4 regions of the Pseudomonas purpurea genome follow, and region 1 is predicted to be linked to each of the others. Evidence: predicted binding sites of a transcription regulator. Region 1 holds the regulator's gene; each other region holds the start of a gene.
The links. Region 1 encodes FliA, which starts transcription of late flagellar genes. Its sites were predicted from a motif close to CTAAAGTTTNNNNNNNNNNNGCCGNTAA; they were not measured.
Positions count from the first base shown of each region.

Region 2: AABM54_RS21640 (methyl-accepting chemotaxis protein) is a predicted target of FliA. The motif match lies at 2,730-2,757, and genes of this name have one in related genera.
Region 3: AABM54_RS13755 (methyl-accepting chemotaxis protein) is a predicted target of FliA. The motif match lies at 3,151-3,178, and genes of this name have one in related genera.
Region 4: AABM54_RS04385 (methyl-accepting chemotaxis protein) is a predicted target of FliA. The motif match lies at 2,871-2,898, and genes of this name have one in related genera.

Region 1 is NZ_CP150918.1:1,838,472-1,845,808, reverse strand. Features, by position in the region: gene AABM54_RS08235 (chemotaxis response regulator protein-glutamate methylesterase) at 1-151, opposite strand, end outside; gene AABM54_RS08230 (chemotaxis protein CheA) at 202-2,451, opposite strand; gene AABM54_RS08225 (protein phosphatase CheZ) at 2,479-3,267, opposite strand; gene AABM54_RS08220 (chemotaxis response regulator CheY) at 3,289-3,660, opposite strand; gene fliA (RNA polymerase sigma factor FliA) at 3,827-4,567, opposite strand; gene fleN (flagellar synthesis regulator FleN) at 4,564-5,394, opposite strand; gene flhF (flagellar biosynthesis protein FlhF) at 5,509-6,828, opposite strand; gene flhA (flagellar biosynthesis protein FlhA) at 6,840-7,337, opposite strand, start outside.
Region 2 is NZ_CP150918.1:4,830,433-4,837,769, reverse strand. Features, by position in the region: gene AABM54_RS21650 (alpha/beta hydrolase) at 1-293, shown strand, start outside; tRNA gene AABM54_RS21645 (tRNA-Met) at 438-514, opposite strand; gene AABM54_RS21640 (methyl-accepting chemotaxis protein) at 631-2,688, opposite strand; gene AABM54_RS21635 (MFS transporter) at 3,020-4,237, shown strand; gene AABM54_RS21630 (TonB-dependent receptor) at 4,541-6,595, shown strand; gene ychF (redox-regulated ATPase YchF) at 6,722-7,337, opposite strand, start outside.
Region 3 is NZ_CP150918.1:3,046,631-3,053,967, forward strand. Features, by position in the region: gene AABM54_RS13735 (GNAT family N-acetyltransferase) at 1-249, shown strand, start outside; gene AABM54_RS13740 (LysR family transcriptional regulator) at 238-1,113, opposite strand; gene AABM54_RS13745 (aldo/keto reductase) at 1,231-2,226, shown strand; gene AABM54_RS13750 (hypothetical protein) at 2,270-2,803, opposite strand; gene AABM54_RS13755 (methyl-accepting chemotaxis protein) at 3,240-5,234, shown strand; gene AABM54_RS13760 (copper resistance system multicopper oxidase) at 5,341-7,086, shown strand; gene AABM54_RS13765 (copper resistance protein B) at 7,125-7,337, shown strand, end outside.
Region 4 is NZ_CP150918.1:973,206-980,542, forward strand. Features, by position in the region: gene AABM54_RS04370 (DUF1631 domain-containing protein) at 1-1,345, shown strand, start outside; gene ampD (1,6-anhydro-N-acetylmuramyl-L-alanine amidase AmpD) at 1,409-1,969, shown strand; gene ampE (regulatory signaling modulator protein AmpE) at 1,966-2,802, shown strand; gene AABM54_RS04385 (methyl-accepting chemotaxis protein) at 3,018-5,048, shown strand; gene AABM54_RS04390 (hypothetical protein) at 5,240-5,629, shown strand; gene AABM54_RS04395 (TatD family hydrolase) at 5,630-6,406, opposite strand; gene cra (catabolite repressor/activator) at 6,409-7,337, opposite strand, start outside.

The sequences.
Region 1 (7,337 bases):
CGTCTGGCTTGAGGGCCAGGGCCTGATCGATCGCCTCTTTACCGTTGGTCGCCGTACCGACAACCTGGATGCTCGGATCCGCTGAAAGAATTTCCGAGACGCGGCGGCGGAAAAACCCCGAATCGTCCACCACCAGGACTTTGACTGCCATAAACACTCCGTTAGGCGCAGCGGGACCTCTGCGGCCCCGCCCCACCAGAATCAAATACGCCGTGCGGCGTAACGCTTGAGCATGCTCGGAACATCGAGAATCAGCGCGATGCGGCCGTCACCGGTAATGGTGGCGCCGGACATGCCCGGGGTTCCCTGGAGCATTTTGCCCAATGGCTTAATGACCACTTCTTCCTGGCCGACCAGTTGATCGACGACAAAGCCGATCCGCTGGGTGCCTACCGAAAGGATCACCACGTGGCCTTCGCGCTGCTCTTCGTGAGCGGCAGAGCTGACCAGCCAACGCTTGAGGTAGAACAGTGGCAGCGCCTTGTCGCGCACGATCACCACTTCCTGGCCATCGACCACGTTGGTACGCGACAGGTCGAGGTGGAAGATCTCGTTGACGTTCACCAGTGGGAACGCGAACGCCTGGTTGCCCAGCATGACCATCAAGGTCGGCATGATCGCCAGGGTCAACGGGACCTTGATGACGATCTTCGAGCCCTGGCCCTTGGTCGAATAGATGTTGATCGAACCGTTGAGCTGGGAAATCTTGGTTTTCACCACGTCCATGCCCACGCCACGACCGGATACGTCGGAGATCTCGGTCTTGGTCGAGAAACCCGGGGCGAAAATCAGGTTGTAGCACTCGGTGTCGCTCAGACGGTCGGCAGCATCCTTGTCCATCACGCCGCGTTTTACCGCGATGGCGCGCAGGACGTTCGGGTCCATGCCTTTACCGTCATCGGAGATCGACAGCAGGATGTGATCACCCTCCTGCTCGGCCGCCAGGATGACCTTGCCGCCACGGGACTTGCCCGAAGCTTCGCGTTCTTCCGGCGACTCGATACCGTGGTCGACCGCGTTGCGCACCAAGTGGACCAGTGGGTCGGCCAGGGCCTCGACGAGGTTCTTGTCGAGGTCGGTTTCTTCACCGACCAACTCCAGGTTGATCTCTTTCTTGAGCTGACGCGCCAGGTCACGAACCAGACGCGGGAAGCGCCCGAAGACCTTCTTGATCGGCTGCATCCGGGTCTTCATGACCGCGGTTTGCAGGTCGGCGGTAACCACGTCGAGGTTCGACACGGCCTTGGACATGGCTTCGTCACCGCTGTTGAGGCCCAGACGGACCAAGCGGTTACGCACCAGTACCAACTCGCCGACCATGTTCATGATTTCGTCGAGCCGCGCGGTATCGACGCGCACGGTGGTCTCGGCTTCACTGGTCGGCTTTTCCGGCGGCGGCGTCGCCGCAGCACGAGCCGGTGCAGGCGCGGCTGCTGGCGCAGCAGCTTTCGGTGCTTCAGCCTTGGCTTCCGGGGCTTTGGCTTCTGGCGCCTTGGCCACCGGTTTTGGTGCTGCCTTGGCAACAGGCGCAGCCACTGCCGCCGTGGCCGAACCGGCCACTTCGGTGAACTTGCCTTTGCCGTGCAACTCGTCGAGCAACGACTCGAACTCGTGATCGGAGATCAGGTCGCTGCCGGCCGCAGCCGCCGTTGGCGCTGCTTGTGCAGGAACCGAAGCAATCGCCGAATCCAGTGCTTCAACGGCAAAGTTACCCTTGCCGTGCAACTGGTCGAGCAGTGCTTCGAATTCGTCGTCGGTGATGTCGGTATTGGCTGGCGTCGATACAGGTGCCGCCGGCGCTGCCGGTGCTACCACGGCATCCGCCGCGAACTGGCCTTTGCCGTGCAGTTGATCGAGCAAGGACTCGAACTCGGCATCAGTAATTTCATCACTGCCCGGCGCAGCAGGTTCTGCCGCAGCCACTGGGGCCTCGGCCTGCTCCTTGACCGCATTCAGCGAGTCGAGCAGTTGTTCGAATTCGTTGTCGGTGATGTCGCCCGATTCGCTTTCCGCGACTGGCGCTTCCACCACTTCTTCGACCACAGGCGCAACGTCGGCCGAAGCCGGTTCGGCCAGGCGAGCCAACGCCGCCAGCAACTCCGGCGTTGCTGCCGTGATCGGTGAACGCTCGCGGACTTCGCTGAACATGCTGTTCACCGCGTCGAGCGCTTCGAGAACCACGTCCATCAATTCCGAGTCGACGCGACGCTCACCCTTGCGCAGGATGTCGAACACGTTTTCGGCGATGTGACAGCACTCCACCAGCTCGTTGAGCTGGAGGAAGCCGGCGCCCCCTTTTACAGTGTGAAAACCGCGAAAAATTGCATTGAGCAAGTCCGCATCATCCGGTCGGCTTTCAAGCTCGACCAGTTGCTCGGACAGTTGCTCTAGAATCTCGCCGGCCTCAACCAGGAAATCCTGAAGGATCTCTTCATCGGCGCCGAAGCTCATTAATGGGGTGCTCCTACAGGTCTAAACCTAAAATCCAAGGCTGGAAAGCAAATCGTCCACATCGTCCTGACCGGACACAACGTCTTCACGTTTATCGGCATGAATCTGCGGACCTTCACCCTGCGTGAGATGTTTTTGTGGATCTTTTTCGGCCAACATCGCTTCGCGGTCATGCTCGATGCCTGCAAAGCGGTCGACTTGACTGGCCATCAGTACGAGTTTGAGCAGATTGCTTTCGACTTCGGTGACCAGTTGGGTCACACGCTTGATGACTTGCCCGGTGAGGTCCTGGTAGTCCTGAGCCAGCAGAATGTCATTGAGGTTGTTCGACACGACGTGAGTGTTCTCGACGCTGCGCGTCAGGAAACCGTCAACGCGTCTTGCCAGCTCACGAAATTCCTCGGCACCGACTTCACGCCGCATGAACCGGCCCCAGTCCGCACTCAAGGCCTGGGCATCAGTGCTCAGGCCATTGACCAGCGGGGTGCTGTTCTCGACCAGATCCATGGTGCGGTTGGCCGCAGCCTCGGTCAGCTTGACCACATAGGACAGGCGTTCGGTGGCATCCGTGATCTGCGACACTTCCTCGGCTTGAGGCATGTGCGGGTCAATCTGAAAATTGACGATCGCGCTGTGCAGCTCGCGAGTGAGCTTGCCAACTTCCTGGTACAGGCCGCGATCACGGGTCTGATTGAGCTCATGGATCAGTTGCACCGCATCGCCGAACTTGCCTTTTTCAAGGCTGTCGACCAGTTCGCGGGCATGTTTTTTCAGGGTCGATTCAAAATCGCCCTGTGAAGATTCGTTGTGCTCCATAGCTCCCCCGTGGCGGATGCATCAACCGATGCGTTCGAAGATTTTTTCGATCTTGTCTTTCAACGCCTGGGCCGTGAAGGGTTTGACCACATAGCCGTTAACACCGGCCTGAGCGGCTTCGATGATCTGCTCGCGCTTCGCTTCAGCGGTCACCATCAATACGGGCAGGTGCTTGAGCTTTTCATCGGCACGCACGTGGCGCAGCAGATCGATACCGGTCATGCCAGGCATGTTCCAGTCCGTTACCAGAAAGTCGATGCTGCCGCTGTTGAGTACAGGGATGGCGGTAGTGCCGTCGTCTGCCTCGACCGTGTTGGTGAACCCAAGGTCACGCAACAGGTTTTTTATGATCCGCCGCATCGTTGAGAAGTCATCAACGATGAGGATTTTCATGTTCTTGTCCAATTCGACCTCCAAGCAGTCTTAAACGCGCTCAGCACCTGAACGCGCCATTTCAATCAATCCGGCGTAACACTCAACAACTGTCTGGAGTACAACGGGCCGAGACCGGTTCAGCCTAAGCCGTACCAGCCTCGTTCGCAGCGCCCCATACGGCCTGTCAACGCGCTCGCCACTCCCCCAAACGCCCCCGCAAACGGGCCGCGCACTGGCTGTGTAACTGGCTGACCCGCGATTCGCTGACCCCCAGGACCTCACCGATTTCCTTGAGGTTCAGCTCTTCGTCGTAGTACAGCGCCAACACCAGTCGCTCACGCTCCGGCAAATTGGCAATCGCGTCCGCCAGCGCAGCCTGGAAACGTTCGTCTTCCAGGTCACGCGACGGCTCGAGATGAGCACTCGCGCCATCCTCATGCAGCCCTTCATGCTCGCCGTCCTGCAACAGATCGTCGAAGCTGAACAGCCGGCTGCCCAAGGTGTCGTTCAAAATCCCGTAATAATCATCGAGACTCAATTGGAGTTCGGCCGCAACCTCGTGATCTTTAGCGTCGCGGCCGGTTTTAGCTTCAATCGAGCGAATTGCGTCGCTGACCATGCGGGTATTGCGGTGAACCGAACGTGGCGCCCAGTCCCCCTTGCGTACTTCATCGAGCATCGCCCCACGGATGCGGATCCCCGCATACGTCTCGAAGCTTGCACCTTTGCTTGCGTCGTACTTGGTTGACACTTCGAGCAAGCCGATCATCCCGGCCTGGATCAAATCCTCGACCTGGACACTGGCCGGCAGGCGAGCCAACAAGTGATAGGCAATACGCTTGACCAGTGGCGCGTAGCGCTCGATCAATTCGTACTGGGCGTCACGTGCCGACTTCTTGTAAAGGTTGTAACCGCTGGCCGTCATAGCACAGGTCCTGCCGTTTGTTGCACGAGACGCTCGACGAAAAACTCCAGGTGCCCGCGCGGGTTGGCAGGCAATGGCCAGGTATCGACCTTCTGTGCAATGGCCTTGAACGCCAGCGCGCACTTGGAACGCGGAAAGGCTTCATAGACCGCACGTTGCTTCTGCACTGCCTTGCGCACGCTCTCGTCGTAGGGAACGGCACCGACGTATTGTAAGGCGACGTCCAGGAAGCGATCCGTGACCTTGGTCAACTTGGCGAACAGATTGCGACCTTCTTGAGGGCTTTGTGCCATGTTGGCCAGCACGCGGAAGCGGTTCATGCCGTAATCGCGGTTAAGCAGTTTGATCAGGGCATAGGCGTCGGTGATCGAGGTCGGCTCGTCGCAGACCACCAGCAGTACTTCTTGCGCGGCGCGAACGAAACTGACTACCGAGTCACCAATACCGGCAGCGGTGTCGATGACGAGTACGTCGAGGTTGTCGCCGATATCGCTGAACGCCTGAATCAGGCCGGCATGCTGGGCCGGGCTCAGGTGAACCATGCTCTGGGTACCGGAAGCCGCCGGAACGATTCGAATACCGCCAGGCCCCTGCAACAATACGTCGCGCAGCTCACAGCGGCCTTCGATGACGTCGGCCAAGGTATGTTTAGGTGTCAGCCCCAGCAGGACGTCGACGTTCGCCAGACCCAGATCGGCATCCAGCAGCATGACGCGCCTGCCAAGCTCGGCGAGAGCCAGGGACAAGTTAACTGACACGTTAGTCTTCCCGACGCCACCTTTGCCGCCGGTCACCGCGATCACCTGTACGGGATGCATGCTGCCCATGTTCTTTCTTTACCTTGTCTTGCTTAGACGCGGGCTACATAACTGGCTGCGCGTTCACACTGGAACAATGCATGGCAGTCCGTCGATGTAGGTACAAATCTATTCATTAATACCTCAGCCGACCCGCTTGGTCGGGCTGTGGTAGAGATCAGCGAACATGTCAGCCATGGCCTCTTCGCTGGGTTCTTCCTGCATTTGCACACTGACGGCGCGGCTGACCAATTGGTGGCGGCGCGGCAGGTGCAGGTCATCCGGAATACGCGGCCCATCGGTGAGATAGGCCACGGGCAGTTCGTGACTGATGGCCAAGCTCAACACTTCGCCCAGGCTTGCCGTTTCATCCAGTTTAGTCAGGATGCACCCGGCCAGCCCGCAGCGCTTGTAACTGTGATAAGCGGCGGTCAGTACCTGTTTCTGGCTGGTAGTCGCCAACACCAGATAATTCTTCGATTTGATGCCACGCCCGTTCAGGCTTTCCAACTGCATGCGCAGCGCCGGGTCGCTGGCTTGCAGGCCAGCGGTATCGATCAACACCACACGCTTGCGCAGCAGCGGATCAAGGGCTTGCGCCAGGGACTGGCCCGGGTCGACGTGGGTCACGGAAACGTTGAGGATCCGGCCCAGGGTCTTGAGCTGCTCCTGCGCACCGATACGGTAGCTGTCCATGCTCACCAGTGCGATATTTTGCGCGCCGTACTTGAGCACATAACGGGCAGCCAGCTTGGCCAGAGTGGTGGTCTTGCCCATGCCGGCAGGGCCGACCATGGCAATCACGCCACCTTCTTCAAGCGGCTCGATTTCTGGCGTGCTGATCATCCGCGCCAGGTGCGCCAGCAGCATGCGCCAGGCCTGACGAGGCTCTTCGATTTCGGTGATCAGTTCCAGCAGATCGCGGGACAACGGGCCAGACAGGCCAATGCGTTGCAGGCGACGCCAGAGGTTGGCCTGGGCCGGACGGCTGCCTTGCAACTGATTCCAGGCCAGGGAGCCGAGCTGGACTTCCAGCAACTCGCGCAGGCCGTTGAGTTCGAAACGCATCGAGTCGAACGCGCGCGGATCAACGCCAGCGCTCGCCGCAGGGGCAGGTGCCGGACGCTTGGGTTCAGCGTAGGTCGGCTCGATCAACGGCTCGGCCGCAGTCAGCGGCAAACCGGCGAACAACTGCCGATTGGTGCTCGCGTCGCTGTCGCCACGCAGGCTCAGTTCAGCCTGGGCCGTGACAATGCGCGACTGGGTCTTGCGCAACTCGTCTTCGAGCTCAATGTTCGGCACGCGCGGCGCCAGAGCCGACAGCTTGTAATCCAGGGCAGCCGTCAGCTCGACACCACCGGCGATCCGGCGATTGCCAATAATGGCGGCATCAGCGCCCAGCTCATCACGAACCAGTTTCATGGCCTGACGCATATCGGCGGCGAAAAAACGCTTAACTTGCATAAACCACTACCTCAGCCGTTGGGCCCTACTGTCGCAACGATGGTCACTTGCTTGTTGTCTGGAATTTCCTGGTACGCCAACACGTGCAAACCAGGAACCGCCAGACGTCCGAATCGCGAGAGCATGGCGCGAACCGGACCGGCTACCAGCAGAATCACTGGATGACCTTGCATCTCTTGTCGCTGCGCGGCTTCGATCAACGAACGCTGCAGCTTTTCTGCCATGCTTGGCTCCAGCAGAACGCCCTCTTCCGAGCCTTGTCCTGCCTTCTGCAGACTATTGAGCAATATTTGTTCCAACCTTGGCTCCAACGTGATCACAGGCAGCTCAGACTCAGTGCCTACAATGCTTTGGACGATGGCGCGCGACACACCGACGCGCACTGCGGCAACCAGCGCGGCGGTATCTTGACTCTTGGACGCGTTGTTCGCGATGGCTTCGGCGATGCTGCGAATGTCCCGCACCGGAACCTGCTCAGCCAGCAGCGCCTGCAATACCTTGAGCAGTTG
Region 2 (7,337 bases), 2.9 Mb from region 1:
TGTACGTCGATGCCTACTCGGCGCCGGGTGCATTGCGCGCAGGGTTTGGTTATTACCGGGCGATCCCGGAAACCATTGAGCAGAATCTTCAGCGGGCGAAAACGCCACTTTCGATGCCGGTGCTGGCGATCGGTGCGCAGCATGCGACGAACGATGCGCCGCTGCTGACGATGCAAGGCAATGCCAGCGATTTGCGTGGCGCGGTGATTGCCGATTGTGGGCACTTCGTCACCGAAGAAGCGCCCGAAGCGTTTATCGCTCACCTGTTGCCGTTTCTTTTGGCAAACGCCTGAACAGAGGCCCGCCGTTGCGCGGGCCGTCTAGCCGATACTCATCCGGCTTGGTTCATTGCGGGGTGTACTGCCGAGCGGGAAGGGCGGTACTTTTCTGCGGGCATAAAAAAACGGCCTACCTTTCGGTAAGCCGTTTTTAGTACTTGGTGGCTACACAGGGACTTGAACCCCGGACCCCAGCATTATGAATGCTATGCTCTAACCAACTGAGCTATGTAGCCAAGTGGCGCGCATTATTGGCTCGTAATGAAGATGTGTCAAGCATAAATCTAAAATATTTCTCTACGCTTTCAACCGCTTATCGACCTGAGCCGAATAAACCGGCGCGGCGCGGGGATTAATTGAGCTGAAACCTCCCGGTATTCGCGCTCAAGGCCTTGCTGCCCTGGCTCAGTGTGTCTGCCGCCAGGTTCACGGCCCGGGCGCCTTCCAGCAAGCGTACGGCGGCCTGATCGACCTGCTGAATATTGCCGCTGACCTCGTCGGCCGTGCAAGCCTGCTCCTCAACCGCCGTCGCGATTTGCGCCAGGGTGTCGGTGACGCTCTGCACCGCCGTGGCAATTTCCCCCAGGCGTTCGCCCAGCCCGGTCACCGCTTGCGCGTCACTTTGCGCCTGACCGCACGCGGCTTCCATCAGGTTTACCGCCTCGTTGACCGTGTTGCGCAGGCTGTCGACCGTACCCGCAATCTGTGCAGTGGACGATTGAGTGCGTTGCGACAGGCTGCGCACCTCGTCGGCCACCACCGCAAAACCACGACCCTGTTCGCCCGCCCGCGCAGCTTCGATGGCGGCGTTGAGCGCCAGCAGGTTGGTCTGCTCGGCGACCCCGCGAATCGTATCGACCACCAGTTGAATCTGTTGACCCTGCTCACTGACGCGACCCAGCGCGGCCGCCGTATCGTTCAGGCGCTGATTGAGCTGCTGAATGCTCGCCGTGGTGCGCTGGCTGTCACGGCTGCTGTCGGCAGCGATGCGCTGGGTGTGCTGAGCGCTGCCGGAAGCCTGTTCGCAACTCTGGGCAACCCCTTGGGACGTCGCGGCCAGTTGCGTGGCGGCAGCGGCGATCTGGCTGATCTGCAACTGCTGGGCTTCGACTTCGCCCAGTGCACCGCTGGAATGAGTGTTGAGGGTGCGCACCGCGTCGCTCAGTTGCAGGGTTTCGTGATCGACCCCCAGCAGGCTCGTGCGCAATTGCACCACGGCGACGTTGAGCGCGGTGCTGATGGCCGCCAGTTCGTCACGTCCCTGCACCGGCACTTGCAGGCTCAGGTTGCCGTCGCGCAGGGCTTCGGCGAGCAAGGTGATGCCGCTGGCGCTGCGGCGGATCGAGGCCTGCAAACAGATGAACAGGTACAGCGCCGCCAGCAGCAGGCAACCGAAGATACTCGCCACGACGATCAACTGACGAATTGCCGAGCCGTGATAGTGATCCAGCCGTTGGTCCAGTGCTGTCAGGGATTGCTGGCGTAGTGAGGCAAAGTCGCCGAGCAGGGCGTCGAGGCTGCGTTCGAAGTCTTCCGGCTTGAGGTTGATGCTGCCGCCGAACACGCCGTCGTCGAGCACTTTCAAGCCGCTGTCGAGGCGCTTGAGGCTGTCCTGGTAGTGCGCGGCCCAAGTCTGCAACTCGCTGGGCAAACGGGCTTCGAGCAGGCTGCCGGTCTTGATGAGTTGCTCACGGGCATCGCCGATGCGGCTGCGCAGGTCGCGCAGTTGCAGGCGGCTTTGCAGGGTGAACTGCCCGGACACCACGGACGCCTGGCCGACGCTGGCCAGCCGGCCCACGCGCTCGATCAGGTCGGGCGTGTGCTGGGTGGCGATCTGCGTGAGCAAGTAGGTTTCCAGCCAAGGCGCGAGGGTCAGGCGATTGTCCATGACGATCTGCTCGCGCAACGCTTGCAACGCGCTGAGGGCGGCAGTGAAGCGCTCATAGCCATCGGGCCACCAACCCACGCTGCTCAGGCTTTTGGAATCCAGGCCCGCGAGCGCGGCTTGCAGGGCTTGATAGCGGCTGAGGGTTTGCGCTTCGGCGCCTTCTGCTTGCAGCGTGCTGCCCAAATCGATGGCTGCCTGGTTGAGCGCGGGTGAAACTCCATCGAAGGCGGCCATCGCCGCCAGCGTCGCCGGTGTGGGTTGGCGATTGGTTTCGGTGGCGCGCCAGCGGGCGGCGCGATCACGTTGGGCGGCGAGCAGGTTGTCCAGGGTGTCGAGGGCCAGCAACTGGCTCACCCCGGCGCGTTCGCCGGCAAGCAGGTTGAGTTTGTCGCGATAATCCTGGCCAATCATCCACAAGCTGCCGGCCAGCGGCAGGATAAACAGCAGAAACAACAACTGAAACTTGCGCGCGAAACCAAAACGCCCAAGCAGTCTGATCCCCGGTGATAAAAACGCCTGCATGCCCGACGACTCCCCTGAGCAACACGCACCGTTGGCGTGCGGTGACGGCGCGATGGCCGAAACCTGTGCCCGCAAAAAAAGGCCTCGAAAGTTCACGGCCACCGGCGGTGTCGGCCAGGGCTGGGGTGAAACTTCCCATTCTCGGTGCCCTTTGTAAGGGCCCGCGTTGAAGTGGAGAGACAAGGCAAGATTCAGACCATGGCTTTACGCTATCAGCCATCTTCGACGAATGCCAGGTCGTTAGCAGGCTAAGGGGATGGCGCTGCCGCACTGAAAAATGGCACATTGACGCACCTGCAACTGCGCTCCCATCCGCTGTATGGAAACTCTCATGGCTCTCAGTAATGTTCAGTCCGCCGCAACGTCGGCGTCCGCTGCTTCGCAAAGCAGTCCCCTGGTCATGCGTATCATCGGTGCGGTGGCGCTGGCGCATTTGATCAACGACCTCATTCAGTCGGTGCTGCCGTCGATCTACCCGATGCTCAAGGCCAACTATGGCCTGACGTTCACCCAGGTCGGCCTGATCACGCTGACCTTTCAGCTCACCGCATCGCTGTTGCAGCCGTGGGTCGGTTACCACACCGATCGTCATCCCAAGCCATGGCTATTGCCGGCCGGGAGCGTTTGCACGCTGATCGGTATTTTGATGATGTCGGTGGTCGGCAGCTTCCCGATGATTCTGCTAGCGGCGGGGTTGATCGGGATCGGTTCCTCGACCTTTCACCCGGAAGCTTCTCGCGTGGCGCGGCTGGCCTCGGGCGGACGCTTTGGTTTGGCGCAGTCGACGTTCCAGGTGGGCGGTAATGCCGGTTCAGCCTTCGGGCCATTGCTGGCGGCGGCCATCATTATTCCGTTTGGCCAGGGTAACGTTGCCTGGTTCGGCCTGTTCGCGGTGTTTGCGCTGGTGCTGCTGTATGGCATCAGTCGCTGGTACGCCCATCACTTGAACCTGTTCAAGCTCAAACAAGGCCAGGCGGCGACTCACGGGCTGTCGAAGGGCAGGGTGACCAGTGCGTTGGTGGTGCTCGGTTTACTGGTGTTCTCCAAGTATTTCTACATGTCCAGCCTCACCAGTTACTTCACCTTCTACCTGATCGAGAAATTCGACCTGTCGGTGGCCAGTTCACAGTTGCATCTGTTCCTGTTCCTGGGGGCCGTAGCGGCGGGGACCTTCTTTGGCGGGCCGATTGGCGACAGGATCGGCCGTAAGGCGGTGATCTGGTTCTCGATCCTCGGCGTTGCACCGTTCACCTTGCTCCTGCCTCACGTTGATTTGTTCTGGACCAGCGTCCTCAGTGTGGTCATCGGTTTCATCCTGGCTTCGGCGTTCTCGGCCATTGTGGTGTATGCGCAGGAATTGGTGCCAGGCAATGTCGGGATGATCGCCGGGATCTTCTTCGGTCTGATGTTTGGTTTCGGTGGGATTGGCGCTGCATTGCTGGGGTATCTGGCGGACACTCACGGCATCGAGTACGTGTACCTGCTGTGCTCGTTTCTGCCATTGCTGGGAGTGTTGGCGATCTTCCTGCCGCGCACCAAAAAGGCCTGACCTGATACAAAAACAAGGTGGGAGCGAGCAGGTTCGTTCCCACACGTAGTTCATTCAGGAAACAGCCGCGCACAGACGCGGCTTTTTCTTGGGCGCGATTTTTCTGTTGAGGGTTTCAATGGATTGCGCAGGCCCGTGATCCATGGGCTTGAGCCTTTTCGGCTGGATTTTTTTGACGAGGAGAATGAATTATTTTGACAAATATCGATTTAATGCTTTTCTGAATGATATTGATTTGCATTACACTTCGTCCCCTTCAGTGCTCCGCAATGGTGCATGTTGGCTCAACAAGGACAGTTTGTGATGAAGAACACCCCCTGCCTTTTCAACTCTCTTTTCCTGACAGCCGGCGTACTACTAGCCGCCCCGGCGTTGCAAGCAGAGGAGATTGGTGAGGTCGATAAGCATAACGTGACCGAACTCGACACCTCGTTTGTCACCGCCACGGGGGGAGCAACCGACCTTCGCGATGCGCCAGCCAGTGTCAGTGTCATCTCCCGCGAAGAAATCGAACGTCAACCGGTGTATGACCTCAACACCTTGTTGCGGCGCATTCCCGGTGTCACTGGCGGCTTCGGCCCGGTGGGCGAACAGTCGAAGATCAAGCTGCGAGGCCTCGATGACAAGTACACCCTGATTCTGGTCGACGGCAAACGTATCGGCAGTTCATCGGACTTGAGCTATCGCCGTGACCTTGGGCGCCAGGACCTCAACTGGATCGCGCCGAGCATGATCGAGCGCATCGAGATCGTGCGTGGCCCGATGTCTTCGCTGTATGGCTCGGATGCCATGGGCGGGGTGATCAACATCATCACTCGCAAGGTGTCGAAAACCTGGAGTGGTTCGGCCAACGTCAACACCACCATTCCCGAAGATTCCGACCGTGGCCAGACCACCCAGACCAGCCTCAACCTGTCCGGGCCGCTGACCGATTCCCTGGGCCTGCGCCTGGGTGCGAATCTGACGCGCCGCGCGGCCGATGAAGTCGAGGCCCGTCGCGACAAGACAGGTGAGTTCATGTATGGCGACGGCGCCGGTGGCTCCAAGGATCATAGCCTCAACGCTTTGCTCGACTGGCGCATCAACGACGAGCAGAGTTTGTCGTTTGAAGCCGTGCACGGCGTTGAGCGGTCCTGGTCGAGCAAAAAGACCTTCGGCGACTGGGGCGAAACGATCGGTGCCCAATTCGGCGCCGGGCGACTGATCCGCGACAGCTACACCCTTTCCCACACCGGAGACTGGAGTTTCGGTAGCTCGAAAGTGGACATGTACCTGAACAAATTCAAGAACGACATCGATTGGGGCAAGGCCAGTTCGGAAGAGAAGATCGTCGAAGGCAGCCTCAACATTCCGTTTGAGTTCTTGCTCAATCAGCGCCTGACAGTGGGCGGGCAGTGGAAGCGCGAAGAGCTGACCAACAGCGATACGCTCGGCACCGTACCGGTGGACTACCAGGGGGCTCCCGTGAGCGGCGCCACGCTGAAAGGGGATTACTCGGCGGCCTTCATCGAGGATGAGCTGTTCCTGCTCGACAACCTGACCCTGACCCTGGGTAACCGCTTCGACCACAGTGAGGAGTACGGCAACCACAACAGCCCGCGCGCGTATCTGGTCTACCATCCGCATCCAGACTGGACGGTGCGTGGCGGTGTGTCCAAAGGCTTTCGTGCGCCGAGCCTGAAAGAAGGCAGCGCCGGTGCGGCGACTGAATCCGGTGGTCGCGGCTGTGGCTCGCTGCGACCTCTGGGCTACACCACCGGCAGTTGCTGGATGGCCGGTAACCCGAACCTGGCCCCGGAAACCAGCGTCAACAAAGAAGTGGGCGTGTCCTTTGACCGCGATGGTTGGGAGGCGGGCCTGACCTACTTCCATACCGACTTCGAGGACAAGATCGAGTACGCACCGTTGGGTTTCTACCAGGGTCGCTGGTGGACCATGCTGGAAAACGTCGAAAAGGCGCGTACCCGTGGTTGGGAAGGTTCGGTTCGCGTACCGCTGACGGATTCCGTGGACTGGCGCACCAATGCCACTTACATGCTTGAAAGCAAAAACCTGTCCACGGGTGAAGACCTGATCAGCGCGCCAAAACTGTCTGCGTTCAGTGCGATCAACTGGCAGGTGACGGATCAGCTAAACACCGAAGTTTCGGCGCAGCATGTGGGTAAACAACGTGGCGTTGGCACCGATTTCGTCAAGTCGTACACCACCTATGACCTGACCGCGAATCTGGCCGTGACCAAATGGCTGACGTTGAATGCGGGCGTACAGAACCTGTTGGATGAAGATCTGCGCGATGGCTCGACGACCTTCTACGTGCCTGGCCGGGCGTTCTTTGCGGGGGCTACGACGTACTTCTAGGAATGGCGGTGCGGGGCAGGGCGTTACCAATCGCCTGCCCCAAACGCAAAAAAGCCCGCCACCTTCTCCCTGATCTACAGAGAGGGTGGCGGGCTTTTCAGTCCGCCTGAAACAGGAGGATTACCGTTAGACGTTAAAGCGGAAGTGCATCACGTCGCCGTCTTTGACGATGTATTCCTTGCCTTCCAGGCGCCATTTACCGGCTTCCTTGGTACCGGCTTCACCTTTGTACTGGATGAAATCGTCGTAGGCGATCACTTCGGCGCGGATGAAGCCTTTTTCGAAGTCGGTGTGGATCACGCCAGCGGCTTGTGGTGCGGTGGCACCGACGCGGACGGTCCAGGCGCGGACTTCTTCGACGCCAGCGGTGAAGTAGGTCTGCAGGTGCAGCATTTCGTAGCCGGCGCGGATTACGCGGTTCAGGCCAGGCTCTTCCAGGCCCAGGGCCTCAAGGAACATGTCTTTCTCTTCGCCGTCATCCAGCTCGGCGATTTCCGCTTCGATCTTGTTGCAGACCGGTACAACCACTGCGCCTTCTTCTTCGGCGATGGCCTTGACCACGTCCAGCAGCGGGTTATTTTCGAAACCGTCTTCAGCCACGTTGGCGATGTACATGACTGGTTTGGTGGTCAGCAGGTGGAAGCCACGGATCACCGCTTTTTCGTCGGTGCTCATGTTCTTCATCAGGCTGCGCGCAGGCTTCCCGAGGGTGAAGTGAGCGATCAACTGCTCCAGCAGGCCT
Region 3 (7,337 bases), 1.2 Mb from region 1:
GAGCACTGGCTGGTTTCCCTCAGGCTTGAGCTTTCCCGGCGGTTCAGCCAACAGCTGGAAGCACTGTCATTGGCAGGCTTTGTGTTTACCGGCCTGATGCCCGCGAGCCAGGGTTGGTTCGCGTTGTTTCATCGAGGCGCCAGGCACCAACCGCTGAAGCTGTGCTGTACGCACATGCAACGGCTGCATGACGACGTGCAAGCGGTAGCTGCACACCGGGAAACACATCACGCGCCGTCAGCCGCCTGAATCCGGGCGGCGGAAACCGATGTCAGGTTCTGCGCACAGCGCCGCCAACCAATCGACAAACACCCTCACCCGCTGGGACAACTGGCGATGAGGGGGATACAACGCCGTCAGGGGCAACCCTGGCGGCGGCATTTCCTTGAGCAGTTCGCACAAGCTGCCCTCACGCAACTGCCGCGCAACATGGTAGTAAGGCGTTTGCACCAGACCGTACCCGGCTTCGCACGCCGCCAGGTAACCATCGGCGCTGTTGACGGACACCTGTTTGGGCAGGTCGAACAAGCGCAGTTGTGATTCGACCAGAAACTCCAGACCGTACCGCTTACCTGTGGTGTTGGAGAAATACTCAACCATCTGATGCCCTGCCAAGTCGTCCAGGCAACGCGGAATGCCCCGCGCTTGCAAGTAGGCAGGACTGGCACACGTGACCTGATCCAGGATGACCAACGGCCGGGCCACCAACGAGTCGTCGAGTACCGGCCCGCCCCGCACCACGCAATCGACACCCTCGCGAATCAAATCCACGGGGCGGTCATTGAGGCCGATCTCCAACCGGATCAGCGGATAGCGAGCCGTGAACCCTGGCAGCGCCGCCATGATCACGGAGCGCCCGGTCGAGAACACCGCCTCGGTTTCATCCAGGTCCGCCAACAGCCGAACGCAGCGCTCATAGTAGGCGGCCCCGTCGAGGGTCGGATTCACCTGCCGCGTGGTGCGTTGCAACAGCTGCACACCCAGGTGCGCTTCAAGCTGCTTGATCAGGATGGTCACCGAAGCGCGCGGCAGTTGCAGACTGTCAGCAGCCTTGGCGAAACCGCCCAGCTCGACAATTCGCGTGAACACACGCATGGCGTTAAACCGATCCATGGATTGATTTGCTCGTTGATTATTTAGAAATTACAAACAGTGATAGTGCTTTTAGCCGGTTTATCCTGCGTTTGTCGAGCGTCACACTGCGCACCTCATCTTAAGGAGCTCACTGCAATGCACACTCGTCAACTGGGTAAAAACGGTCCACAAGTTTCCGCCATCGGCCTGGGCTGCATGGGTATGAGCGATTTCTACACCACCGGTACCGACACTACCGAGGCCATCGCAACCCTGCACCGGGCGCTGGAAATGGGCATCACGCTGCTGGATACCGCCGACATGTACGGCCCGCACACCAATGAAGAACTGATTGGCAAAGCCATCGTCGGCAAGCGCGACCAGGTGTTCCTGGCGAGCAAGTTCGGCATCGTCCGCGACCCGCAGAACCCCGGTGGACGCGGCATCAATGGCCGCCCGGAATACATTCGCGCCTCGATTGACGGCACCCTGAAACGCCTGGGTATCGACACCCTGGATTTGTATTACCAGCACCGGATCGACCCCGAAGTCGCCATCGAGGAAACCGTTGGCGCGATGGCCGAGCTGGTCACGGCCGGCAAGGTGCGTTATCTGGGCTTGAGCGAAGCGTCGGCGCAAACCCTGGAGCGGGCGCACAAGGTTCACCCCATCAGTGCGTTGCAAAGCGAGTATTCGTTGTGGAGCCGCGATCAGGAGCACAACGGCTGCCTTGCGACGTGCCAGCGCCTAGGCGTGGCCTTCGTGCCTTACAGCCCTTTGGGCCGGGGCTTTCTGACCGGTGCATTGAAAAGTCCCGACGACTTTGCCGCAGACGATTACCGACGCTTCAACCCGCGCTTTCAGGGGGAGAATTTCGCCAGGAACCTGCTACTGGTCAAGCAAGTACAAGCGTTGGCCGCAGAGAAAGGCGTGACGGCCGGGCAATTGGCGCTGGCCTGGGTACTGGCGCAAGGCGACTACCTGATCCCGATTCCCGGCACCAAGCAACGTACGTATCTGGAGGAAAACATTGCTGCGCTGGACGTTGTATTGAGCAGCGCCGAGTTGCAGGCACTGGAGGCGATTTTTCCAGAAGATGCCGCTGCGGGTCTGCGCTACCCGCAAGAGGTCATGGAAATGCTCAATCAATAGCACCACTGTGCATGGGCCCGCATCGGGCCCATGCCATTGAACATCAAACGACGCTTTTGATGCCTTTAGTGTTCGGTGGTGCGGTGGTGCCATTGCCCTTGCCGTATTCGAACAGGTTCTGCAGTACGTAAATGGCTTTCTTGTACTCGGGAATCAAGCCGTTGGCGTACTTGTTGCCCTTCAGGTTATTGCTCTGGATCGTGTCCAGTTGCGTGGCGAAATACTCCAGCGCATTGAATTTTTCGTCTTCTTTCTGAATGCCGAAACGGTCGAACTTGTCACCGGCGTTCATCAGCGTCAGGTACGTCACATCGGTGATCAGGCCTTGCCCTTTCAAAAAGGCGCTCATGCTGCCCAGTTGCTTGGGGGTGACACTTTGCGGATCGAAACCCTTGACGTTTCTATGCAGCTTCAGGGCATCCATCTTGGCCGTATCCAGCGCTGCCGGATTGTTACCCACCAGGGTCAACATCTGCCGCAGCTTGGCGCTCTGGCTGACCTGCTTGCCCGCGTTAGGACTTTCACGAACCAATAGGCCGGCCTTGCTGGTCCAGCCTCCAACGTTGCCGATGGTCATGACCTGGCTCCTGTTATTTGCATGTGGAAGACACAAGTCATTCGTTGCTGACATCCCTGTAGGGTGCGCATGAAAAATCCTTGTTGAGTCGATGTATGTGCCTCAAGTATCGGCAGGGCCCCGACCCTCTCCAACAAATATTTCCGCTTTTTACAATTTTCGTACATTTACGATACAAATCCACAACGCCCCGGTTTTACTAGCCAAAACAATTGTTTAACAAACCAGCGAGGGCCTCTGAAAACCCTTTGTGACGGGTTTTATACGATTTGCTGATGAGGTTTTCCGGCAAACCAACGCTGTGACCAACCGGTCGTCTGTCAGCGACCGAATCTTGCACGCTCGTACTAAAGGCGTGCTTTCCCGGGCCGATAACGTCTCAAAGCTCCGACACTTCAAGCGTCGAATAACAAGAACGCTCCACAAGGACAGGCCCATGCCCGCATTGCGCACGATTCAAGCCCGCTACACCTCGTTTCTGGTCCTGTTTATCCTGGTGCTGTTCGGGTTGACCGTGGCCGGCATCAGCCAGTTGGTGGCCCCCAAGCTGCGGCACACCGAAGAACAGGTGGTGCTGAACCGCATTGGTGAAGTGGCACAACAGATCCAGGGCGAACTGAACAAGGTTCAGGCGCAGCAACGCACTATCACCCAAACCATTCCACTGCTCGACAGCACCACCATTGATACGGTGCTGCCCGGCCTGGTGGATCAGTACGGCGAGCTCAAGGTGTTCGGCGGCGGTATCTGGCCGCTGCCCGGCCAGCGTGAGGCTGGGCGCAACAAGTTCAGCACCTTCTGGCACCGCGATGCCTCGGGCAAACTGGCGGTCAACACCTTCTGGAACAGTGACGCCGCGCCCAACTACTACGACCAGGCCTGGTACAAGGGCGGCATGCAAACGCCCCGTGGCCAATGCGCCTGGGCTGCCGCCTATAAAGATGACGCCAGTGCCGAACCCCGCACCAACTGCGCCATGGCGATCACTCGCGATGGCGTGCCGTACGGGGTGTCGACCATCGACGTGACCCTGGGCTTCTTCAACGATCTGGTCGCGCGCAAGGAAAAAGACCTGGGCGCCGAAATGCTGATCGTCGAGGCCGACGGCAAGATCATCAGCAACAGCTCGCGCATCAACGGCCCGATCGTGCTGAAAAACATCAGCGACCTCGCCGCCAGCTCAGCGCTTGCCGCCCAGGTGAAGACAGCGCTGGGCCGCCGCGACGCCACATTGCAGCGGGTCGAGTTTGACAATCAGGGCGTGGCGAATACCTTCTTCATGCGCCCCATCGAAGGCACGCCATGGTTCCTCGCCACTGCCTTGCCGACCCAACTCATCACCGCCCAACGTGACGATGTACTCGGTACGCTGAGCCTGTTGCAGATCCCGATGGTGATCCTGCTGGTGCTGTTGCAGATGTATGCAATACGCCAGTTGATCCAGCGCATGACCGCCCTGAAAGCCAACATCGATGCGCTGTCGGCCGGCGACGCCGACCTGACCCGACGCATCACCATCCGCGCCGAAGATGAACTGGGCGCCATCGGTCACTCGGTCAACACCTTCATCGCCTACCTGCAAAGCATGATCGGCGAAGTCACCCAGGCCACCGGGGCCATGGCCTCCAGCCTGGAAAAACTCCAGCAGACGTCAGCCCAGACCAACCAGATCCTGGTGCGCCACGCCAGCGAAACCGACCAGACCGTCACCGCCATCACCGAAATGAGTTCCACCGCCGACAGCGTTGCCGAGAATGCCGCCGAAACCGCCGCTTTCACCCAGCGCGCCAACGAACACGCCGACCGCTCGCGGGTGGTGGTCGGGGAAGCGTCCAGCAGCGTGATTGCCCTGATCGACGAAGTCGCCAGCGCCACGCACAAGGTCGAAAGCATGCAGCAGGATGCCCAGCGCATTACCGAAATCCTTGGGGTGATCGGGGCGATTGCCGGGCAAACCAACCTGCTGGCGTTGAACGCAGCGATTGAAGCAGCCCGGGCCGGTGAACAAGGGCGCGGTTTTGCGGTGGTCGCCGACGAGGTCCGCGCCCTCGCCGCCCGCACCCAGGACAGCACCTCGCAAATCAATGAAATGCTCAGCCGCCTGACCCAGGGTGTCAGTTCCTCGGTGACCGCCATGGAAAACACCCAGGCCAGTTGCCAATCCGCTGCCGACGCCACGGCACGGGTTAACGCCGGGCTGGATGAAATGGCCGGCTCCGTCAGCCACATCAACAGCCTGAGCACCCAGATCGCCACGGCCGCCGAACAACAGAGCGCCGTGACCGAAGAGATCAACCGCAGCATGGTGCAGATCCGCCACATGGTCGATGAACTGGTGCAAAGCGGCCACGCGACCGAGCTCAATACCCGCCAACTGCTCGAAGCCAACGGCCGGGTCAGCTCGATCATGGGGCGCTTCAAGGTGCGTTGAGCCTGTGGCTGACAAATCTGTAATCCGCGCCTCAGTTTCCTGACAGCGCCCACGGAATAAGGTCCCGTCACTCCTGAATCATCAGGCCTGACGGGACTTTTTCGTTATGCACGTCACACCTTCAAGACGCACCTTCATCAAGGGTCTGGCCGCCGGCAGCCTGCTGGCCGGGGTCGGGCTGTGGCACCCGCCCGCGTGGGCGCTCAAAGGCACGGGCCAGCCGCTGGCGTTGCGCGGCACCGAGTTTGATCTGTGGATCGGCGAATCGCCGGTCAACTTCACCGGCGCGGCACGCACCGCGATGACCATCAACGGCGGCCTGCCCGGGCCGTTGTTACGCTGGCGCGAAGGCGACACGGTGACGATCCGCGTGCGCAACCGCTTGCAGCAAGACACCTCGATCCACTGGCACGGGATCATCCTGCCGGCCAACATGGACGGTGTGCCAGGCTTGAGTTTCCAGGGCATCGCCCCGGACGGCCTCTACGAGTACCGCTTCACGCTCCGGCAAAACGGCACTTACTGGTATCACAGCCACTCCGGCCTCCAGGAGCAGGCCGGGGTGTATGGCCCGCTGGTCATCGACGCCCGCGAACCCGAACCTTTCCAGTACGACCGCGACTACGTGGTGATGCTCAGCGACTGGAGCGACCAGGCGCCCGACCAGTTGATGCGCACCTTGAAAAAACAGTCCGACTACTACAACCGCCACAAGCGCACGGTCGGCGACTTCATTACAGACGTCAGCCGCGACGGCTGGAGCGCCACCGTCGCCAATCGCACGATGTGGGCTGAAATGAACATGAGCCCCACGGACCTGGCCGACGTCAGCGGCCAGACCTACACCTACCTGATGAACGGCCAGTCACCCGCGAGCAACTGGACTGGTCTGTTCAAGCCCGGCGAAAAACTGCGGCTGCGGCTGATCAACGGCTCGGCCATGAGCTATTTCGACCTGCGCATCCCCGGCCTGAAAATGACCGTGGTCGCGGCCGACGGGCAATACGTGCAACCCGTGAGCGTCGATGAGCTGCGCATTGCGGTCGCCGAAACGTACGACGTGATTGTCGAACCGGGAAGCCAGGCGGCCTACACCCTGTTCGCCCAGTCCATGGACCGCAGCGGCTACGCTCGCGGCACGTTGAGCCTGAGCGAAGGCTTGCAGGCAGCGATTCCCGCGCTCGACCCACGGCCCTTGATCAGCATGGCCGACATGGGCATGGACCACGGAAACATGAGCACCATGCCGACCATGGACCACAGCCAGATGGCGGGCATGGATCACGGCAGCATGGCCGCCATGGGCGGCTCGATGCAGGCCCACCCGGCGTCCGAAACCGACAACCCGCTGGTGGACATGCAGACCATGAGCCCCAGCGCCAAACTCGGCGACCCCGGCATTGGCCTGCGCGATAACGGTCGACGCGTGCTCACCTATGCCGACCTCAAAAGCACCTTCGCCGACCCGGACGGCCGCGAGCCCTCGCGCACGATCGAGCTGCACCTCACCGGGCACATGGAGAAATTCGCCTGGTCGTTTGACGGCATCAAGTTCAGCGACGCCGAACCCTTGCGCCTGACTTACGGCGAGCGGCTGCGCATCACCCTGGTCAACGACACCATGATGACCCACCCGATTCACCTGCACGGCCTGTGGAGTGACCTGGAGGACGAAAACGGCCGTTTCCAGGTGCGCAAACACACCATCGACATGCCGCCCGGCACCCGCCGCAGTTACCGGGTCACGGCCGATGCCCTTGGGCGCTGGGCCTATCACTGCCATTTGCTGTTCCACATGGAGATGGGGATGTTTCGTGAAGTGCGCGTGGATGAACCGGGGAGCCCGTCATGAACCGTCATCTGTTGCTGACCGCTGGGTTGGGGCTCTACATGGCGTCGGCGCAGTCCGCCGAAACCCTGGACCATTCCAGCATGGGGCATGCGCCAATGCCTGGTATGGACCACAGCCAGATGAATGGCATGGATCACTCGACAATGGCACCGTCAGAGAGCCGCACACCGATTCCGGTCCTCACCGACGCCGACCGTCGCGCCGCATTCCCGCCGGTGTCCGGGCATGGCGTGCACGACAAGGCGATCAAC
Region 4 (7,337 bases), 870 kb from region 1:
GATCTCGACCCGCGACCTGCTGCGCCTGCTCTCGCACTTGCAGCAATATGTGCCAGCGTCGACCGCCGTCGAGGACTTCGACCTGCGCAACCAGCTGGAGCAGTTGCTCACGCGGGTCAGCGTCAAGAGTGGTAAGTCGCGGGTGGTCGGGGTGGCTGACGAGGACGTGATCAACCTGATCGCGATGCTCTTTGAATTCATTCTCGATGACCGCAACCTGCCGGACTCGCTCAAGGCGTTGATCGGTCGCCTGCAAATTCCGATGCTGAAAGTCGCGGTGCTCGACAAAAGCTTCTTTAGCCGTGGCAATCACCCGGCTCGCCGCCTGCTCAATGAAATCGCTGCTGCGGCCATGGGCTGGGGCGCGTGCGATGACCATCAGCGTGACAGCCTGTACGTGCGTATCGAACAAGTGGTGCAACGCTTGCTGAACGACTTCGGTGACGATCCGGCGATATTCTCCGAGCTGCTGAACGACTTCCTGACCTTCACCAGCGACGAGCGTCGTCGCAGCGAGTTGCTGGAGCAACGTACCCGCGACGCCGAAGAAGGCCGGGCCAAGGCTGAACTGGCGCGCCAGCGGGTCGAGCAGGCATTGAATCAGGCCTTGCTGGGTAAAGTGCTGCCGCAGGCGGTGGTCAATTTTGTCCAGGAGGCGTGGAGCAAGGTACTGCTGTTGACCTGCCTCAAGCATGGCGAACAGTCGGCCGAATGGCGGGCGGGCGTGCAGACCATGGACCAGTTGATCTGGAGCGTTCAGCGCCATGTCGATCCCGATGCCAGCCTGCACCTGTTGGCGCTGGTGCCGGGGTTGCTCAAGGCGTTGCGCAATGGGCTGAGCAGCGCGGCGTTCGATCCGTTTGCCACCAGCGAGTTTTTCAGCGAACTCGAAGGCCTGCATGTGCACCTGTTCGAGCAATCGGCCCAGGCGCCTGAGCAGCGTCCGGTTGAACAGCGTGTCAGCGACTTGCCGGTGATGATCGAAGTGTTGCAGCAGATTGTGCTGCCCACCGCCGACGAAGGCCCGGCCGAAAGCGTTGGCGCGGGCCTGGCAGTGGATGATGCCGGGTTGCAGCAGGTCGACCAGTTGCGCCTGGGGTGCTGGGTCGAGTTTCAGGAAGACGATGAAAACACCCTGCGCTGCAAGTTGGCGGCGATCATCCAGCCGACGGGCAAATACATCTTCGTCAATCGCACCGGCATGAAGGTGCTGGAGCGCAGTCGTACCGGGCTGGCGCTGGAATTGCGCCGTGGCACGGTCCGGGCGCTGGATGATGCGTTGTTGTTCGATCGCGCGCTGGAGTCGGTGATTGGCAACCTGCGCCGACTCAATCACGGCAAGTGATCGCAACCTGACGGTGGATCACGGCATACTGGCGGCATCAAAGGCGTCGTTGAAGGAACCTGTATGCAGCTGGACTCCGCGAGTGGTTGGTGCCAGGGCGTTCGCCACTGCCCGTCACCCAACTTCAATGCGCGCCCTTCAGGCGAAATCTCCCTGCTGGTGATCCACAACATCAGTTTGCCTCCGGCACAGTTTGCCACTGGCAAAGTGCAGGAATTCTTCCAGAATCGATTGGATGTCACGGAACATCCCTATTTTGAAGGGATTGCCGAGCTGCGGGTGTCTGCTCATTTTCTGATCGAACGTGACGGCGCGGTCACTCAGTTTGTCTCCTGTCTCGAGCGCGCCTGGCATGCCGGTGTTTCGTGCTTTGAGGGACGTGACATCTGTAATGATTTTTCCCTGGGCATTGAACTGGAAGGCACGGATGATCTGCCGTTCACTGACGCTCAGTATCAGGCGTTGATTGCCCTGACCCGGCAATTGCAGAACGCCTTCACGGCTATTACCGCGCAGCGGATTTGTGGCCACAGCGATATCGCTCCTGGTCGCAAGACTGACCCGGGACCTGCGTTTGACTGGGCGCGCTATCGCGCAGCTCTGGAAAAAGGGGAAGGACAATGAGTTTTCTGGTGTTACTGCTGGCAGTCTGGATCGAGAAGTTCTCGGCCTTGCGTCAGCGGGTGCAGCGTGACAAGGGATGGTTGCGTGAGCTGGCCAAACTGGAAGCCAGCCCACGGCTGACGGGGCGACCTTGGTTAGTGCTGGCCTTGCTGGTGTTGTTGCCGGTCGTACTGCTGGGGTTGCTACTGGTGGTGCTGGACCCGCTGGCCTACGGTTTACTGGCCTTGCCGGTGCACGTTTTGGTGGTGATTTACAGCCTGGGCCGAGGTGACTTGCTCGGCGGTCTTGGGCCGTTTCGCGATGCCTGGCGCCGCGAGGACCTGCAAGCGGCGTCGCATGTCGCCAAACGTGACCTGGATATTTGCGCCGACAGCGGCGAGCAACTGCTGGAGCGGGTGCAAGCCCACCTGCTGTGGCAGGCCTACCAGAGTTTTTTTGCGGTGATTTTCTGGTATTTCCTGCTGGGCCCGGTCGCCGCCCTGAGCTATCGCCTGCTGGCGCTGGCCGCTGAACACAGCAAGAACACGGCGCTGGCGGAGCGCGCCAGTCAATTGCGCCATGCCTTTGACTGGGTGCCGGTGCGCCTGCTGGGGGCCAGTTTCGCGTTGGTTGGCAATTTCGTCGCAGTCAGCCGGGTGATGTTGCACGAACTGCTGAACTGGAACATCAGTGCCGCGCAGTTGATCGAGAAAGTTGGCCTGGTGGCTGGCGAAATTCCCCCACCCGTGACGGGGCCGGAAGGCCTCATGAGCCTGGACCGGATCTGGGAACTGCTGCTGCGTGCCGCCGTGCTCTGGTATGCCGGGTTTGCGTTGTGGACTGTTCTGCCGTAACCACCTCAACGCTGAAGTGAACCTCATTGTGGCGAGCAAGCAAGCGCCCTCGCCGCAAGGGTTCATCTGTCCAGATGAACCGTATCTCGCCGTTAACCTTAAGTTACAAAGCCTCCCTTTGATTTGAGCTATACAGAAGTAGCGCGCCATAGTGGCTATCTGCTGTATTCGGCTGCGCCTGCCAATAAAAATAAAAAATCCTAGGGGGACTTCCAGTGAAGAGCTTGCTCTATCCTGCTGTCGCACTGATGAACCGACTGAGCTTCGGCATGAAGTTCAGCTTGATCAGCGTGCTGTTTTTACTGCCGATGCTGGTGACCAACTTCTACCTGGTCCGCGATTCCTATCGCGAGTTCCAGGGCACCCAGGTCGAATTGCAGAGCCTGGACCTGTTGGGCAGCAGCTTGGCGTTGCGGCGGGACCTGGAAACCCTGAACAACCTCGTACAGATCAACGCCAGCCTCGGCCAGTCCGGCAAGGCTGGCGATGTCGAGACGAAGATCGCCGCCCTTGAGCAGACCATCCTGCAGCACTTGCAAGGTTTGAAGGCGATGACCGTCGACCCCGAGCTGGTCGCAGTGTTCGACGCCAAACGCGATGAAATGATCAGCGCCTTCAAGGCCCAGCAAGCCGAAAACTCGCTGCAAAGCAAAAGCGCATTGATCGAAAAGTTGCTCGGCAGTGCGCAGATTTTCAGTCAGATCATCGCCAGTCAGGCCGGCCTGAGCCGCGACAACCAGAGCGACATGCGTCAGTTGAGCGAACTGATTACCAGCGTCACTCCGCACGTTACCCAGATCCTCGGCGAAGGTCGGGCGATGGGGGCCTATTCCCTGGGGCAGGGCTTTCTCAACTCGTCTTCCAGCACCCGATTCGATGAACTGCTGGCGCAGATCGAAAGGCTCCAGGCCGAGTACGGACTGAAGTTGCAGGACGCGCTGAGCTCCAGTGCAGCGGCCCGCGAGCGCCTCTCTTCATTGGCCGACACCAGCAAGGCGTCGCTGAAAAAGGCCAGCGAGCTGTTCGAGGAGCAAGTGGTCATGGCCGACACCCTCGATGCACCGTGGCCCGCGTTTTACGATCAGGTCAGCGAGTTGATGGCCCAGACTTACCAATTGAATGAAGCGACGCTGAAATTTCTCGATGTTCAGTTACAGCAACGTCTGGAGCAGAACCGCACGCACATGGTCCTTCAGGCGTCGGCCCTGACGGTGGTGTTCGTGCTGATCTTTTACCTCTACGGCGGCTTTTACGCCTCGACCCGCACCACGCTCAAGCGTCTGGGCGCGGTGATGGAAAAAGTGGCGGCGGGTGACATGACCGTGACCTTTACCGCTCACAGCCGCGATGAGTTGGGCGAGTTGGGCAAGGTGTTCAATGGCACCGTGGCCAAGATTCACGACCTGATCGAATTGGTGGGCAAGACCGTCAACGAAGTCGAGCGGCAGGCCGGGCAAGTGGAGTCGGTGTCTGCCCAGAGCAATCAGGCCGTGGCCGGTCAACGCAGTCAGATCGAGCAGGTGGCCACGGCAATGAATCAGATGTCGGCCACAGCCCAGGAAGTGGCGCGCAGCGCGGCCGCGGCGGTCAGCAGCGCCCACAGCGTCAACGACGAAACCATCAGCGGCCGCGGCCTGGTGGAGTCGCAGCAGGGCAGTATTGCGCAACTCGCCAGCGAAATTGATTCCTCGGTGCAAGTCGTCAATCAACTGGCCAGTGACAGCCAATCCATCAGCCGCGTGCTGGAAGTGATCAAAAGCATCGCCGAACAGACCAATCTATTGGCGCTCAATGCGGCCATCGAAGCCGCTCGGGCCGGTGCACAGGGGCGCGGTTTTGCGGTGGTCGCCGACGAGGTGCGAACCCTGGCCAAGCGTACGCAACAATCAACCGAAGAAATCGAACAGATGATCACCCGGCTGCACAGCGGCGTCGGCGCGGCCGTGAAGGCCATGGGCGTCAGCCACCAGACTGCGAGCGGTACGGTGGGGCAGTCGGAAAAGGTTCAGCAGGCGCTGGAAAACATCCTCGGCGCGGTGGGCATGATCGTCGATCAGAACCAGCAAATTGCCGCCGCCGTGGAGCAGCAGACCTCGGTGGCCCACGACATCGACCAGAACATCGTCGAAATCAACCGTGCCGGAGAGCGCACCGCCCAGGGCGCGCACCAGACCGAAGACGCCAGCCGGGCGCTCTCCGCACAAGTGGTGCAACTGAAGCAGTTGATCAGTGCGTTTCGCGTGTAATTGGGTCAGGTGCCGAAGGAGTGCTGAATTCTCGGTGTTGTCTTGATCTGAACAATCTGTAGTACTTATTAACTTTGTGTGTGGGCTGTTTCCTGTTTTCCTTCTCGGTCTGATTTTCTGTCGTCAATGATGGAAGATCCGCGTCTTTCGACCCGCTGGCTATCGCGCCACTGCCCTGAGGGAGTCCGTGTATGACTGCTGCACCCATTGGAATCAAGGGCCGCTGTGCCCATTGCCAGATCACCTTGCTGCTTAAGCCCTGGCAGCTCAACGCGATTGCGATCAATGAGGCCTTTGCCTGTTCCCACTGTCAGCAAACCTTGCAGCTCAGTTGCCCGAAGCAGATCAAGCGCTTCAAGTCACTGGATGCGCTGGCGATGCTGCGCGCGAGCATGATCGTGCTGGTTTCCACTGCACTGTTGGTGGCGCTGGTGCTGGAATGGGTGGGCTTGCTCAGTGTGGTCGAGCAGTTGAACATTTCGCTGGTCGCGGTTTTTGTCTATTTCGTGGTGATGCGCCTGGCCCGGCATCGGCAGCACATGACGCTGATCCTGCAAGCCGCCAGGGCGCACGCCGACTGACTACCAGTTGAACAACTCACAGGTGTTGGCGGTGCTGGCGGTGGCCAGTTGCTCGGGGGGAATGGCCATGATGTCGGCCAGCGCTGCGCAAATGGCGGGCAAGTGAGCCGGGCTGTTGCGTTGGCCGGGGAACATTGCGGGCGCCATGTCGGGTGAATCGGTTTCCAGCACTACGCTCGCCAACGGCAGTTGAGCGATCACCTTGCGCAGGCGCAAGGCTTGCGGCCAGGTCGCGGCACCGCCCAGGCCCAGTTTGAAACCCAGCTTGATGTACTCACGGGCTTCTTCCTGGCTGCCGGCGAAGGCATGGATGATCCCGCCGCGCTTGAGCTTGAAGCGTTTCAACATCGCAATCACCGCCGCATGGCTGCGCCGCACATGAAGCAGGGCGGGCAGCGCGAAGTCCGCTGCCAGTTGCAGTTGTGCCTCGAACAGCGCCTGTTGGCGTTGGCGGTCCAGGGCCTCCAGGAAATAATCCAGACCGATCTCGCCCACCGCACACAGTTGCCGATGCCCGGCCAGTCGGGTCAGCCAGTCGCCGAGTTCCGTCAGGTCGGCGGGGCGGTGTTCATCGAGGTAGACCGGGTGCAGGCCAAACGCGGCATGCAGGTCGGGATCGCGTTGCACCAGGTCCCAGAGGCGCTGCCAATTGCGCTGATAAACCCCCAGCACCACCATCCGCCGCACCCCTTGGGCGCGACAGTCCGCCAACAGTGTCTGGCGGTCGGCGTCGAACTCCGGAAAGTCCAGATGGGTGTGGCTGTCGATCAGCTCCACGGTCAGTCCTGGCGAATGCGCTGCTTGAAGGTCCGTGCAATGGCTTGCACGCCGGGCTGGTACTGGCCGTCCTCGATAGCGGCGAGGGCCAGTTGCAAGGCTTTGTCGGCGATCAACGGGTGTTGCTGGGCCATGGCGTTGACCGGCAGCGGCAGGAAGTCCAGCAACTGAGTGTCGCCAAACGTACCGAGGCGCAGCGGGCGGGACTTGAGCGGGAAGTCGTGCAACGCATCGAACACGCCTTGCAGCAGCACGTAAGACGTGGTCACCAGCGCGTCCGGCAAATGGCCCAGGCGTTGCAGCAGCTCTTCCATCAACTGGCGCCCGCATTCACGGCTGAAAGACTCGCCGTGTTCGATCAGGACCTGGCCTTCGAAGCCCTCCAGCGCTTGTCTGAACCCGGCCGACCGCTCCTGGCTGATGCTCAGCTCGGGGCGTGCGCCGATCAATGCGATCTGCCGGGGTGCCGGTTGCAACAGGCTGCGGGTGAGGTGCAGGCTGGCTTCGCGATCATCGCTGATCACCGAGCAGAAATGCTCAGGCTCCATGACCCGGTCGATGGCAATCACCGGCATGCCCTTGGCCTGCAACTGGCGGTAGCTGTCGTCGCCGGCCGGCAGGCAACTGGCGACGATCAGCGCATCGCAGCGGCGTGCACGAAACAGCGCCAGCAATTGCCGTTCGCTGTCCGGCGCATCGTCGGAGCTGGCGATCAGCAACTGATAGCCCCGCGCCCGGGCGCCTTGTTCGAGCAGCTTGGCGATTCGCGCGTAACTGGGGTTTTCCAGGTCCGGCAGAATGAACCCCAGCGTGCGGGTGTGCCGACTGCGCAACCCGGCCGCTTGAGGATTAGGCGTGAAGCCATGCTGCTCGACCACCGCGCGCACGCGCTCGACGGTGGCGCTGCTGATGCGCTGCTGTTCGGCCTTGC